DNA from 3 places in the Arthrobacter nitrophenolicus genome. Region 2 is predicted to be linked to each of the others. Evidence: riboswitches for the same ligand, from Rfam matches in the RefSeq annotation. Region 2 holds a riboswitch; each other region holds the start of a gene.

Region 1 (4,832 bases), 1.1 Mb from region 2:
GGACCACATCAACATGACGGTCGCCGTCCTCCGCGGGGCGGGGGTCCAGGTTGACGACTCGGTGCCCAACCACTGGGTTGTCCAACCTGGTCCCATCCGCGCTTTCGACCAGCGGATTGAGCAGGACCTCTCCAACGCCGGTCCCTTCCTCGCGGCAGCGCTGGCTTCTGGCGGGACTGTCCGGATTCCCGGCTGGCCGGAGGAGACCCAGCAGGTGGGTGACCTGTGGCGCAACATCCTGACCGAGATGGGCGCCACAGTGACACTGGAGGATGGCGTCCTCACGGTCACGGGCGGCCCGGAAATCAAGGGCGCCCACTTCGCCGACACCAGCGAACTGGCACCCACGGTAGCGGCGCTCTGCGCGCTGGCGTCGGGCCCGTCCCGGCTCACCGGGATCGCCCACCTGCGCGGGCACGAAACGGACCGGCTGGCCGCGCTGGTCACGGAAATCAACCGCCTGGGCGGTGATGCCGAGGAAACCAGCGACGGCCTGGTGATCCGGCCCGCCCCGCTGCATGCCGGCGTCGTGCACAGCTACGCTGACCACCGCATGGCCACTGCAGGGGCAATCCTGGGCCTGGCGGTGGAAGGAGTGCAGGTGGAGGACATCGCCACCACGGCGAAAACCATGCCCGAGTTCCCCCGGATCTGGGCGGACATGCTCGCCCAGGGCGGTGCCCCGCAGCAGGAGGCCCGCACCGGGGCGGAAGGCTAGCGGTGGCCAGGCGCACTGACTCCTGGGACGAATCGGACGTCCGGATCCGGCCCAACAAGAAGGGTTCCAGGCCCCGCACCAAGGACCGTCCCAGCCACGACGACGCCGTGACCGGTCGGATCATCACCGTTGACCGGGGGCGATACACGGCCGTGGTGGGCGAGGACTCCGCGAACGAGCGTACGGTTATCGCCGCCCGGGCCCGGGAACTGCGCCGCTCCCCCGTGGTGGCGGGCGACTTCGTTTCCCTCGTGGGGGACGTCTCCGGCGACCCCGATACCCTGGCCCGGCTGGTGCGGATCCAGGACCGCAAAACCCTCCTGCGGCGCAGCGCCGACGACACGGATCCGGTGGAGCGGGCCGTGGTGGCCAATGCCGACCAGCTGGTGATCGTGGTGGCCGCCGCCAACCCGGAACCCCGCACGGGCTTCATCGACCGCGCACTGGTGGCGGCCTACGACGCCGGCATCGACCCGGTCCTGCTCGTGACCAAGGCGGACGTCAAGGATCCAGCGGAGCTCCTGTCCAACTACACGCACCTCGACCTTCCCGTGATCATCAGCCGCACCGCCGACACCCAGGCGTCCGGCATCGACGCCCGCTCCGACGACGGCCTGTCCGCCCGGCTGGACAGCGCGGCAGTTGCCGCGCTCCGGTCCTACCTGGACGGCAAGGTCACCGTCATGCTCGGACACTCCGGTGTCGGCAAGTCAACAATGGTCAACGCGCTCACGGGAGCCGAGCGGGCCACCGGCGGCGTCAACGCGGTCACCGGCAGGGGCCGGCACACGTCGTCGTCCGCCCTGGCCCTGCGGCTGGTGGACGCCCCGCCGGGCAGCTGGATCATCGACACCCCCGGCATCCGTTCGTTCGGCCTGGCGCATGTGGACCCGGACCGGATCCTGCGGTCCTTCCCCGACCTCTCACCCGGCACCGACGCCTGCGAACGCGGCTGCAAGCACACGGCAACTGCCGTTAACTGCGGCCTGGATGAATGGGTCGCCGCGGGCCATGCCGGACCCACCGGAGAAGCGCGGCTGGCCTCGCTGCGCCGGTTGCTCGGAGCGGATCCGCGGGAGGAAGCGCAGGAGGCAAAGGAGCTCGGCAGCGTCAACTGACAACGCCGATCTCCCAGCAGAACTGCCTGCAGACGGTAGTTTGGAACCATGATCCAACCCGCTTCGAGCTACAACGATGACCTGCGCCTGGCCCATGTCCTGGCCGACTCCGTGGATGACCAGACCATGAGCCGCTTCAAGGCACTGGACCTCCACGTGGAGACCAAGCCCGACCTGACGCCGGTCACCGACGCGGACAAGGCCGCCGAGGAAGCCATCCGCGGCCAGCTCTCCCGCTCCCGTCCGCGCGACGCGGTCCTGGGTGAGGAGTTCGGCAGTACCGGCCACGGCTCGCGCCGCTGGATCATCGACCCCATCGACGGGACCAAGAACTTCGTCCGCGGCGTCCCTGTCTGGGCCACCCTGATCGCCCTCGTCGACGAGGGCGAGCCGGTGGTCGGCGTCGTCAGCGCCCCGGCCCTCGGCAAGCGGTGGTGGGCCGCCAAGGGCATGGGCGCCTACATGGGGCGTTCACTCGCCGCGGCCACCAGGCTCCGGGTCTCCAACGTTTCCAGCCTGTCCGACGCTTCGCTGTCCTACTCAAGCCTCTCCGGCTGGAAGGAGCGGGGAAACCTGGACGAGTTCCTGGGGCTCACCGAGTCGGTGTGGCGGACCCGCGCCTACGGCGACTTCTGGTCCTACTGCATGGTGGCCGAGGGCTCGGTGGATATCGCCTGCGAGCCGGAGCTGAACCTGTACGACATGGCAGCCCTGGTGCCGATCGTGGTGGAGGCCGGCGGACGCTTCACCTCGTTGGAGGGTGAGGACGGCCCCTTCGGCGGTAACGCCCTGGCCACCAACTCCATCCTGCACTCGGAAGTGCTGCAGCGGCTGAACCCGGGTTTGGACGACCTGCTCTAAAGACCCCGGCAACCGAACAAACGACGGCGGATACCTCCGGAAGGAGGTGTCCGCCGTCGTGTTCTTCGCCGAAAGGCGAGATTTCCATCCGCACGTAACAAAAGCCTTAACAATTGCGCCGGCTTCAGTCCTGGCCGCCCCATGTTCTACGCTCTTAACCAGGTCACGAGTGCCAGCGCAAAACCCCGGTTTGCTGGCCGGCAACCCTCCATTCGCGGTGGGGTGCCCCGGGTGACGACCAGGCCGGTCCGGAGCGGATGCGGCAAGCGCGGATTCCCTTGATACCGGAGTCCTGTTTTGAAGTGAGGTCTCTGTGACAACTGCCACCGTCTCCCCCAACGCCGCCATTACCGCCGAATCCGTCTTCGACGAGCGCCAGGCGCTGGCCGGCCGTCCGCTTGCAGCCGTCACCGGAGCGGAAATCCAGGCACCGCTGATTTCGGGCGGCCACATCCGCTACGCGAACCTCGACTATGGCGCTTCGGCCCCCGCCCTCTCGGTGGTCTCCGCCTACCTGAACGAGATCCTGCCCTTCTATGCCAGCGTCCACCGCGGTGCCGGCTACGCGTCCCAGATCAGCACCTCGGTCTACGAAAACGCCCGCAGCATCGTCCGCGACTTCGTGGGCGGCCGCCCGGACGACTCCGTGATCTTCACGCGGAACACCACGGACTCGCTCAACCTGCTGGCCGGCTGCCTGCCCCTCACCGACGGCCGGCCCGCCGGCGACGTCCTGTACCTGGACATCGAGCACCACGCCAACCTCCTGCCGTGGCAGGGCGTTCCCCACCGCAGCATCGTTGCTGCCGACACCATCGCCGGCACCATCGACGCCGTGCGCGCCGAACTGGAACAGGGTGGCGTCAGCCTGCTGGCCATCACGGGTGCCTCCAACGTCACGGGCGAGATCCTGCCGGTCCGAGCCCTTGCTGCCCTGGCCCACCAGCACGGGGCCCGCATCGTGGTGGACGCGGCCCAGCTGGCGCCGCACCGGCGCATCAACATCAGCGCGGACGACGTCGATTACGTCGCCTTCTCCGGCCACAAGCTGTACGCGCCCTTCGGCGCCGGCGTCCTGGTGGGCAGGCCGGACTGGCTCGACGCCGGGACCCCCCACCTTGCCGGCGGCGGCGCCGTCAAGGAAGCCAGGCTCGACGGCGTCAGCTGGGCAACCGGACCGGCCCGCCACGAGGGCGGCTCCCCCAACGTCCTGGGTGCCGCCACGCTGGCCAAGGCCACCCAGGTCATCGCGGGCCTGGACCAGGAACGCTGGCACGCGCACGAGTCCGCCATCCGTTCCTTCCTGGTGGAGGGCCTGCAGGAGATCGACGGCGTCACGGTGCACCAGATCTTCAAGGACACCAACCCGGACACGGACACCATCGGTGTAGTCAACTTCTCCGTTGAGGGCTACGACGCCGGCCTGGTGGCTGCGTACCTCTCGGCCGAGCACGGCGTGGGCCTCCGGGACGGGCGCTTCTGCGCACACCCCCTGCTGAAGCGGCTGGGCCTGCCTTCCGGTTCGCTCCGCGCCAGCTTCGGCGTGGGTTCCCGGCTGGAGGATGCCGAGCGGCTCCTGGCCGGGATCGCCAAGCTGCGCCGGGACGGGCTCGGCTGGGACTACGTGGTGGACGCCGGACGCTGGGTTCCCGCCAACGACACCCGCACCTACCCGCACTGGGCCCCGAACACGCCGGGCACCGCCGGCGCTGCTCCCTGCACCGACGACTGACCGGTCCGGCTGATGCGGTAAATTCGGAAGGTACCGCAAGGCATTGACTGAAGGAGGCCGCAGGTGGTTCGGGGTGGCCCCAGACTGGATCACGGGCGGCGCAGGGAGCTGGGAAAGAGCTTCGAGCAGGGCGGCCGGCACTACCAGCGGGTCCGGCCCGGTTATCCCGCGGAGTCTGCGGACTGGCTGATCCCCGCCGGTGCGCGGGATGCGCTCGACGCCGGCGCAGGAACCGGCAAGTTCACCGAACTGATGCTGGAACGCGGCCTGGCCGTCACCGCCGTCGACCCGTCAGCGGACATGCTTGACCAGCTGAAGGCACACTATCCCGGCGCCACCGCGGTCCTGGGAACCGCCGAGGCCACCGGCCTCCCGCCGTCCGCCTTCGACGTCGTCACCGTTG
Region 2 (4,832 bases):
GGCCTTGCCTCCCGGACCGTGCGCTCAGCTCCCCGGGCCGTGCGCTCAGGCGCCTGAGGCCTCCTTTGCCGCGCGGAAGCCGGCCTCGAGGTCGGCGAGGATGTCGTCGATGTGCTCCAGGCCCACGGAGAGGCGGACCAGTCCCGGGGCGACGCCGGCCGCGGCCTGCTGCTCCGGGGACAGCTGGCTGTGCGTGGTCGACGCCGGGTGGATGACCAGCGAGCGGACGTCGCCGATGTTGGCAACGTGGGAGTGCAGTTCCAGGGCGTCCACGAACCGCTTGCCCGCCTCTGCGCCGCCGGCCAGGTTGAAGGCGACGATCGCGCCGGTGCCCCTGGGGCCGTACTTGCGGCCGCGCTCATACCAGGGGCTGGAGGGCAGCCCGGCGTAGGCGACGGATTCGACGTCGTCCCGTGCTTCCAGCCACCGCGCAACCTCCTGGGCGTTGGCCACATGGCGCTCCACGCGCAGGCTCAGGGTCTCCAGTCCCTGCGAGATCAGGAAGGCGTTGAAGGGCGAAACGGCCGAACCGAGGTCACGCAGGAGCTGGACCCGGGCCTTGAGGATGTAGGACAGGTTGGCTCCCAGTGCTCCGCCTTCCCCCAGGTCGCGGCCGTACACGAGGCCGTTGTAGGTGGGGTCCGGGGTGTTGAAGCCGGGAAAGCGTTCCGGGTCCTTGCTGAAGTCGAACTTGCCTGAATCGACGATGACGCCGGCGATCGCTGCGCCGTGGCCGCCCAGGTACTTGGTGGCCGAGTGGACCACGATGTCCGCGCCCCATTCCAGCGGCCGGATCAGGTACGGCGTGGACAGCGTGTTGTCCACGATCAGTGGTACGCCGGCCTCATGGGCGGTCCGGGAGACGCCTTCGATGTCCAGCACGTCCTGTCGCGGGTTGGACACCACCTCGGCAAAGAACAGCTTGGTGTTGGGCTGGACCGCCTCGCGCCAGTGGTCCAGGTTGTCCGGGTCCGCCACGAAGGTGACGGAGATGCCGAACTTCTTCAGGGTGTGGGCAAACAGGTTGTAGGTGCCGCCGTAAAGGCTGGGGCTGGCCACGATGTGGTCACCGGCCTCGGCGATGTTCAGGACGGCGAACGTCTCTGCCGCCTGCCCCGAGCTGAGGAGGAGCGCGGCGAGGCCCCCTTCAAGGCTGGCGATCCGCTGCTCCACGGCGTCCTGGGTCGGGTTGCCGATGCGCGTATAGATCGGGGCAAGCTCGGCGAGGGCGAAGCGGTTCGCGGCGCTCTCGGCGCTGGGAAAGACGAAGGAGGTGGTCTGGTAGATAGGCAGGGCGCGGGCGCCGGTGGCAGCATCCGGTTCCTGGCCGACGTGGATCTGGCGGGTTTCGAAGGACCATCCGTTGGACATTCAAGGCTCCTTTGACTGGGCCCGGCATGCTGGAAGCACCACGGGCCGCGCTTGCCATCCGGCCTTTTGCCGGACGGCCAGGTCCTCACCCGGGGCACCCCACCGCGGATGGAGGGTTGCCGGCCAGCGAGCCGGGGCTGTTGCTGGCACTCATGACCTGGGCCCAGTGTAGGAGTGCGCCCGGCCGGGCGGACACCATTGTGACGAACATGGTCCTGGGCCGCTTTCCGCCCGTGGAGCAGGTTTCGAGGGGTGCTGAAATCGAAAAATCCCAGTAAGGGTACCCTTAGCTGAGAGCCCGATCACAAAGTGCCAAGATGATGGCATGCGCATGGATCACGTCTCTTACGCCTGTGAACACGATGGCCTCGCGGCCACCACCGAACGTATTTCTTCTGCCCTCGGCGTTGAGGCAGTGAAGGGCGGGGTACACCCCCGGTTCGGTACCCGGAATATGATCATCCCGCTCGCGGGACACAAATACCTTGAGGTCGTGGAGGTCCTGGACCACCCGGCGTCGGACAAGGCTCCCTTTGGACAGGCCGTGCGGGCCCGCTCCGCAGCGGGCGGCGGCTGGATGGGCTGGTGCGTCGAAGTTGACGACCTTGCTCCCTTCGAGGAACGCCTGGGACGGGCCGCCGTCAATGGCAACCGCAAGTTCCCCGACGGCCGCGAGCTGGTGTGGAAGCAGATTGGAATCCTGGGCCTCATCGCCGATCCTCAGGTGCCCTACATGCTGAAGTGGGAGGGCGATCCGTCGCTCCACCCGTCTAACGCCTACGAGAGCAACATCAAGATGAGCTGCCTGACCATCGCCGGCTCGGCCTCCCGGGTTACCGAATGGCTGGGCGAGCCGGTGGAAAAGCCGCTGGAGGATGTTGCCGTTGAGTGGGTTGCCCCGCACGGTACGCCCGGCATCCTCTCAGTGACCTTCGAAACCCAAAACGGAGCGGTCACCATCTGACCTTCCCCTGACCGGGCATTTGGCCCGAGCGGGCTTCGGCCGCCATCAGGATGTGACAACGGCGTCACCTCCTGATGGCGGCCGAAGTTGTTTACCCCGCGGGTGTTGTTTTCCCGTGGCTTAGGTCTTTTGGCATCAGCCACTCAAAATGTCACACCCTCCCGCGATGATTCTTGTATGGGAAACGGCATGGGCAGCGGAGCTAAGAGGAAGGCGCTGTTTCCTGCCATCGCGGCTCCCGGCGCCGGGCAGGGAGAAGCATGCGGAACAGCTCCAGCGCAAATTGTCAGTGCCTCCCGCGATGATGTGGGTATGGGAAACGTCTCAGGGACAGCAGCGGCGATGGAAGGCTTTTATGCCACCGCGGCCGCGCTGAATGGGCTGTTCCTTGAGGAAGAAGCCTTGAAGACCGTGCATGCCAATAGAGATGCGGACGGAACCGGGGTTGATGTTCTCGGCCGACTGTATGAGCTTCGGTTGGAACGGCTTGGCCTGGAATCCAAGCTTGAGGCACAAACCACCGCACTCAAGGCCAGGGACGCTGCCCAGTGCCTTGACCTGCAGCAGGCCATGACCCCGCCCGATGCCTCCGCCCACGACCGCACGTTCACGGAAATATCAACAGTGGAAGAAATCGCCGGAGTCCTGACCATCAGCTCCGGAGCAGCAGGGGCATTCATCACCCAGTCCCGTCGGGTCTGCGCCCTCCCCTCGGTCTACGGGAACCTGTCTTCCGGGGCGTTGTCGTGGCAGGGCGCCAGGATCATCGCCGACGAAACCGAGGCCCTGGACCACCCCGCCGCCGTAGCCTTGGCGGACCACTTCCTGGACCCGGACGCGCCGAACCCGGCCCGCGGCTGCCCCGCCGCGAACCTTGTGCCGTCCCGGCTGCGGGCCAAGGTCCGCGCCTGGCGCGAACGCCACCACCCCGAATCCATCGAAAAACGCCACACCAAATCCGCAGCCGACCGGCGGGTCGAATTCACCCCCGACCGCGACGGCATGGCCTGGTTCGCGATCTATATGCGGGCAGACTGCGCGTTGGCGGCCTGGAACAAAACTACAGCCATCGCCCGCGGCCTCCAGGGCCCCAACGAAACCCGCACTCTTTCCCAAATCAGGGCCGATGAAGTCGCCCGACGCCTCCTCACCCCCGCCCAAGCCATAACTACCACCACAGACGCCAGCACCGGCACCGGCTCCGGCTCCGGCTCCGGCTCCGGTCCGAGCATGGCCTCCCCGGCCGGCGGCGGGGACACGGAAGGCACCGGTGGACAACGCGGCAGCCAACCCGGCACCATCAACGCTGCAGCCGGCGACGGCAACAGCCACCCCGGCACCGGCGATCAGGTTCAAGGCGCCGCGGAGGACCAGTTCCCTGATGAATTCCTCGGGCTCGCCACCCTCTTCGGATCCGACGAACCAGCAGCGGACCCCGGCATCCCGGACAGCACTCACCTCGAAACCAACGATCACATCGACGCAACCAGTAACCCCGGCACCAAAGACAACAGCACCGGCGACACCTGCAGCCAAGCGGGAACCAGCATCACCACCGCGTCCCCCGGCGCAACCAGCCCCGGAGCCGGGAAAGTCCCCACACCCCGCACCGACGTCCTCGTCACCGTCCCCGTGTTCGCCCTGCTCGGCCTAACTGACGAACCGGCCACCCTGGACGGCTACGGCCCAATCCCCGCGTCCATGGCCCGTAAACTCCTCGCCGACGGAGCAGAGTCCTTCACCCGCGTCCTCATCGACCCGCGCGACGGAGCACCCCTGGAAATCGGCCGCACCAGCTACCGGCTCACCAAAGCCATGAAACAAGCCCTGACCCTCCGCGACGGCAAATGCACCTTCCCCGGCTGCAACAACAACGCCTTGGACAACGAAGCCGACCACCTCCAGGCCTGGCAACACGGCGGAACAACCGGACTCAGCAACCTGGCACAACTCTGCCCGAAGCACCACCGCCTCAAACACAACAGCGGCTGGACACCCACCCAAGCAACGGAAACCGAACCACCCGGCTGGAAATCACCCACCGGCCGCCAATACTCCAGCGAACAACCTGACCGCAAACCAACCATCTGGCCGGACAACGTCCTGGTTCAGGAAATCAACACCGTGCCGCACCTAAAGGGACAAACTGGAGCAGATGACTCCCCCGCCGAGGCATGGTGCCCTCCGGAATGGCTGGAATCAGCACCACCCTGTGCCAAACCACCATGGGAAGAACCACCCTGGGAAGAACCGCCCTGTGAAGAACCGGGGGACGACAACCTCATCGACGCCGACGACATCGCACCCTACGACCCCGTATGGGACGACTTCTACGCCATGCCCATCGTCCTCCCACCGGACCCGGAAAAGGACCTGACCCTCAGCGGCTGGGCCTTTAGCGATTGGGCCCTCAGCGACCCTGCACTTAGCGGTCCGGCCCGGAGTGACTCAGCCCTGCTCCGTACGTAGCCGCTACCCCAGCCCCACGGCCCGGCCG
Region 3 (4,832 bases), 1.8 Mb from region 2:
CGACGAGCGCCAGCCGGACGTCGAAGCCGTTGGCCAGGTAGGGATTTCCCCAGGACAGGAAGGCCAACAGGAAAGCGAGCGCCGTGCAGGCGGCCACCACCCAGGTCCGCGCCGAGAGCCAGGCGACGATGCTGCGCCGGTGGAATCCGGCAACCAGGCCGAGCACGAACAATACCTGCCACACGAGCAGCGGGAACGAGTCCTCGAACTGCGACGGCAGGAGCCGGAAGCGCGTAGTGGCGCCGACGGCGTAGACCGCCAGGGTGCCGGCCAGCACCCACACGGCCTTGCCCCGGTTGAGGGCAGCAAGAATGAAGGGGCTGGCCAGCAGCAGCACCACGTACAACCCCATCACATTGAACTGCCACGGGCCGAACTGCAGCAGCAGGATGGCGGGAAGCACCTGGGGCGGCACCGGGAACTGGAAGAGCGACTCCATTCCTGCATAGAGGTCGTAGGTGCGTCCGGCGCCGTCGTGCCCTGCCCCGCCGGTCCCTTGGTCCACGAAGGTGGTGAGCGCGTCGGTACGGAACACCGGCAGCAGGGAAGCCAGGAAGACACCCACCAGGACGATCAGCGCCGTCAGGTAGAGCTTGCCGGCGCGCCGTGACGTCAGGTCCACGACCGTTCCAAAATCGTCCTTCACCCGTGGCCCGTACACCATGCCCACCACCAGGCCGGAGAAGAGGACAAACAGCTCGGCACCCGAAACGAAGCCCACCGCCTCCTGGGTGAGCAGCTGGAACAGGGACGTCATGCCCAGATGGTTGACCACCACGAACACAATGGCCAGTCCGCGCAGCAGGTCCACGCGGGAATCCCTGCCGGACGGGTCCGTATAGCTCCAGGCCGTTGCGGCGTTGACGCGGCGCGGAATCTGCCACAGAGCCACAAGGAGGATGACGAGCGCGGCCCCCACGGTCCAGGCTGCAGGCCCGGCCAGCGTGTTGGCCCGGACATAACCGCTGCCGCCGGCGGACACTTCCGTGACGGGACCGGTCACCAGGGGCGAGGCCTCCAGCCGTTCCAGCGCCGCCCGGGCAACCTCCGGGCTGCCGGTCAGCAGCCAGTCGATGCTGGCCACGCCGGTGTCCCTGGTGCTGGTGCGCTCGTCCCAGACCACCGCGGCCGTCCTGCCAAACTCCGCCGAGGTGGCTGTGCCTACCACCTGGTCCCACCAGCCGGTCTTGATCTCAGCTTCGGATGCGCCGCCGGAGGCCGGGCTGTAGAAAGCGGCGGTCTGCAGCAGGAACGGTTTGTTCCGCCCTTGGGCATAGGTGGCGTAGAAGTTCTCGCCTCCTGAAGCCGTCAGCATCTCCGCCAGCTCGCCGGCGCGCGGAAGGGTATTGACGGCCGCGCCGCCGGCAGTGTCGTCGTGGAAGGCCGTCAGGCCAACCCAGTCCACGGCGTCATCACCGGGATAGTACGGTTCGTAGGCGCTGTCGGACCCGTCCCAGGCGCCGTCGCCGTTTGTATCCAGCAGTTCGAACCCGTCGCTGCCGGGAGCCGGGGCGTTCCGGTTCCGGTCAAAGGGGTAATCCTTGCCCAGGAACGGCTCCCAGACCATGACTGTCCGGCCGTCGCCGGAATCCTTGAACGCCGCGGACACTGTCCGGAACGCCTCCCGGTACGCGGCCGGCTGCTGGCCCCACTCCACCCAGCCGGCGTTCATGTCCGGGGCAAACCGCACCAGCACCTGGCCCTGGAACTGTGCGGTCAACCGGCGGATTTCCCGAGCGAATGATCCGGCAGCCGCGGCGTCGATCTGGTCCAGCGGCACGGTGGGCTTGACCGTGAGCATGGCGTGGGACCCCTGAAGCGATGACTGTTCAAGGAAGCCCTTGATGTCGTTCTGCTCGGAGGACCGGTACGGAAAGGCGATGTCGTGTCCAAAGACAGCCGGCGACGCTCCCAGCCGCTCGGCAAACCCCGCGGCAGTGTCCTCGCCCCATTCCAGGACGACGCCGAGCATCGGCTCCCCTGCATCCGGGGCGGGTTCGGCCGCCCGGGCCGGCCCCGCCGACAGGACCGCTGCCACACATGCAACAACAAGTGCGGCAAGGAACGCCCAGGCCAGGCGGAGGCGGCAGGGCGCGGCTGTTCGCATGTTCAAAGGGACCCCCAGTGCTGATCTTCGACGGCGGGGCGCTGCCCCCTAAGAACTGTATCGGGCCGCCCCTCCCGCGATGGGATAGAAAAAGCCCTCCCACCTGCTGTAATGCCGCCGTCGGCCGTCCCCCGGGAAGGGCACCGCGACCGCATCCCCGGCAGCGTTTCCGCTTCAGTTACGCAACATGACGACAACGGCGATGCGGCCGCCGGTGCCAGATGTTACGTTTTTGGGGAGTAATGAGTACCGGCGCCAAGCCCTGACTGGCCGGTCGGCAACCCTCCTTCCGCGGCGGGGTGCCTCAGGTGAATACTCGGCATATCGACCGATTCGAGCTGCAAGCGTGAGAGAAGGAGATCCGTCGTGTCCGACGCCCCCGAAGAAAAGCTGTCCTACCGCCTCATCAGCGGCCCGGACAACCGTGAATTCTGTGAGCGGATCTCCACCGCGCTCGCCGAAGGCTACGTCCTGCACGGAAGCCCGGCGGCAGCCTTCAACGGCACCAGCGTCATCGTGGCCCAGGCCGTCGTCCTGCCCGCCGCCATCGCCTCGGCGGACGCCGCCGTCGCCACCGCTGTTGACGACCTGGAAGCAGCCAACGAGGACCTCGAGTTCGACGGCGAGGGCCACGCATGAGCTACGCAGGAGACCTGACGCCGGAGGAAGCCTGGGCCAAGCTTGAGCAGGGTGCCATCCTGGTGGACGTGCGCACCGAAGGCGAATGGGCCCACATCGGCATCCCGGACACCAAGGCCACGGACAACGATCCGCTGTTCATCCAGTGGACCTTCCCCGGCGGCATTCCCAACCCGGATTTCCTCAAGGACCTGAGCCAGCAGGCGCCGGAAGACTCCAGTACCGAATTGGTGTTCATCTGCCGCTCCGGCCAGCGTTCCATCTCCGCCGCCATCGCCGCGACGCAGGCCGGTTTCACCTCCTACAACGTCCTGGAGGGCTTCGAAGGCGATCCGGACCGCTACGGCGAACGGACCGTCAATGGCTGGAAGAACCGCGGCCTGCCGACCAACCTCGGAAAGAACTAAGTGACCTTCAATAACGACGCCGCCGGCTGGAACCCCGACACCCAGGCCGTCCGCGGCGGGCTGGATCGCACCAACTTCCAGGAAACCTCCGAAGCGGTCTTCCTGAACTCGGGCTTCGTGTACGAATCCGCCGCCGCTGCGGAACGCGCCTTCACCGGCGAGGACGAGCGCTTCGTCTACTCCCGGTACGGCAACCCCTCCGTGGCAACCTTCCAGGAGCGGCTCCGGCTGCTCGAGGGCACGGAGGCATGCTTCGCCACTGCGTCCGGCATGTCCGCCGTCTTCACCGCCCTGGGCGCCCTGCTGGCTGCCGGGGACCGCGTGGTGGCCGCCCGTTCGCTCTTCGGTTCCTGCTTCGTCATCCTGAATGAGATCCTGCCGCGGTGGGGCGTGGAGACGGTGTTCGTGGACGGCCCGGACCTGGAGCAGTGGCGCGCCGCCCTGTCCCAGCCCACCACCGCCGTCTTCTTCGAGTCCCCGTCCAACCCGATGCAGGAGATCGTGGACATCGCCGCGGTCAGCGAACTCGCGCACGCCGCCGGGGCCACCGTCGTCGTCGACAACGTCTTTGCCACTCCCCTGCTCCAGCGCTGCGGCCAGCTGGGCGCGGACGTCATTGTCTACTCGGGCACCAAGCACATCGACGGCCAGGGCCGGGTGATGGGCGGTGCCATCCTGGGCACCAAGGAGTACATCGAGGGCCCGGTCAAGCAGCTGATGCGCCACACCGGCCCGTCGCTGTCGCCGTTCAACGCGTGGGTGCTGACCAAGGGCCTGGAGACCATGGCGCTGCGTGTCAACCACTCTTCCGCCACCGCCCTCCGGCTCGCTGAATGGCTGGAGCAGCAGCCTGCCGTGAGCTGGGTGAAGTACCCGCTGCTGAAGTCCCACCCGCAGTACGACCTCGCAGCGAAGCAGATGCGTGCCGGCGGCACGGTGCTCACCCTGGAACTTGCCCCCTCCGGCGGCCGCTCGGGCAAGGAAGCCGCCTTCGCGCTGCTGGACGGGCTGCGGATCATCGACATCTCCAACAACCTGGGCGACTCGAAGTCCCTGATCACGCACCCGGCCACCACCACGCACCGCGCGATGGGGCCGGAGGGGCGGGCTGCCATCGGGCTCAGCGACGGCGTGGTGCGCCTGTCCGTCGGGCTCGAGGATGCCGACGACCTGATCCGCGACCTCGAACAGGCCCTGAAGCAGATCTAGCTTTTATCCCGCGGTACATCGTCCGGCTGGAGCTCCAGCCGGACGTCCACGGCGTCGCCCGCCCTGATCCGCGCTTTGTCCCGGACAGCCTTCTTGACGGGCAGCAGGTATGAGCCCATCTTGTTGTCCGGGAAGATGGACGTCTCCCAGCGGTGGCCGCCGATCTCCACCGCGACCTTGACCGAGCCGAAGGCCTTGTTCCCGGCTTCGCTTTGCTCCGCAATGTCGTCCGCCACGTCCGGCGGCAGCGTGAGGAAGTGCCATCCCGCTTCGCCGGGATAGAGCCAAAGCTCGGCATGGAAAGAGTACGACGGCGCCACGCGCCGAGTATGGCACGTGGCCTTCCCTAACGCCACGGCTGCCGTCCGGCTAGGCCTGCCGCACCCGCAGCAGGTCGGGAACGGCATCGACTTCGGAGAGGTCAAGGTTGCCGCGCATGGTGACGTTCACGGCGTGCCTCACTACGGCAC

Evidence for each region. A riboswitch is a leader RNA that binds a small molecule or an ion and turns the genes downstream of it on or off. The one in region 2 is predicted to bind S-adenosylmethionine.
Region 1: another riboswitch for S-adenosylmethionine. It lies ahead of ACJJV6_RS00445 (aminotransferase class V-fold PLP-dependent enzyme); the one in region 2 lies ahead of ACJJV6_RS14720 (bifunctional o-acetylhomoserine/o-acetylserine sulfhydrylase).
Region 3: another riboswitch for S-adenosylmethionine. It lies ahead of ACJJV6_RS06585 (DUF1737 domain-containing protein); the one in region 2 lies ahead of ACJJV6_RS14720 (bifunctional o-acetylhomoserine/o-acetylserine sulfhydrylase).

The regions. Positions count from the first base shown of each region.
Region 1 is NZ_CP174504.1:92,880-97,711, forward strand. It holds gene aroA (3-phosphoshikimate 1-carboxyvinyltransferase) at 1-718, shown strand, start outside; gene ACJJV6_RS00435 (ribosome small subunit-dependent GTPase A) at 721-1,836, shown strand; gene hisN (histidinol-phosphatase) at 1,885-2,697, shown strand; SAM riboswitch class IV at 2,859-2,972, shown strand; gene ACJJV6_RS00445 (aminotransferase class V-fold PLP-dependent enzyme) at 3,011-4,429, shown strand; gene ACJJV6_RS00450 (class I SAM-dependent methyltransferase) at 4,493-4,832, shown strand, end outside.
Region 2 is NZ_CP174504.1:3,188,653-3,193,484, reverse strand. It holds gene ACJJV6_RS14720 (bifunctional o-acetylhomoserine/o-acetylserine sulfhydrylase) at 46-1,371, opposite strand; SAM riboswitch class IV at 1,414-1,529, opposite strand; gene ACJJV6_RS14715 (VOC family protein) at 1,697-2,335, shown strand; gene ACJJV6_RS14710 (HNH endonuclease signature motif containing protein) at 2,648-4,804, shown strand; gene ACJJV6_RS14705 (CPBP family intramembrane glutamic endopeptidase) at 4,808-4,832, opposite strand, start outside.
Region 3 is NZ_CP174504.1:1,393,934-1,398,765, forward strand. It holds gene opgC (OpgC domain-containing protein) at 1-2,107, opposite strand, end outside; SAM riboswitch class IV at 2,346-2,460, shown strand; gene ACJJV6_RS06585 (DUF1737 domain-containing protein) at 2,474-2,746, shown strand; gene ACJJV6_RS06590 (rhodanese-like domain-containing protein) at 2,743-3,153, shown strand; gene ACJJV6_RS06595 (O-succinylhomoserine sulfhydrylase) at 3,154-4,362, shown strand; gene ACJJV6_RS06600 (DUF1905 domain-containing protein) at 4,359-4,682, opposite strand; gene ACJJV6_RS06605 (glutamate--cysteine ligase) at 4,732-4,832, opposite strand, start outside.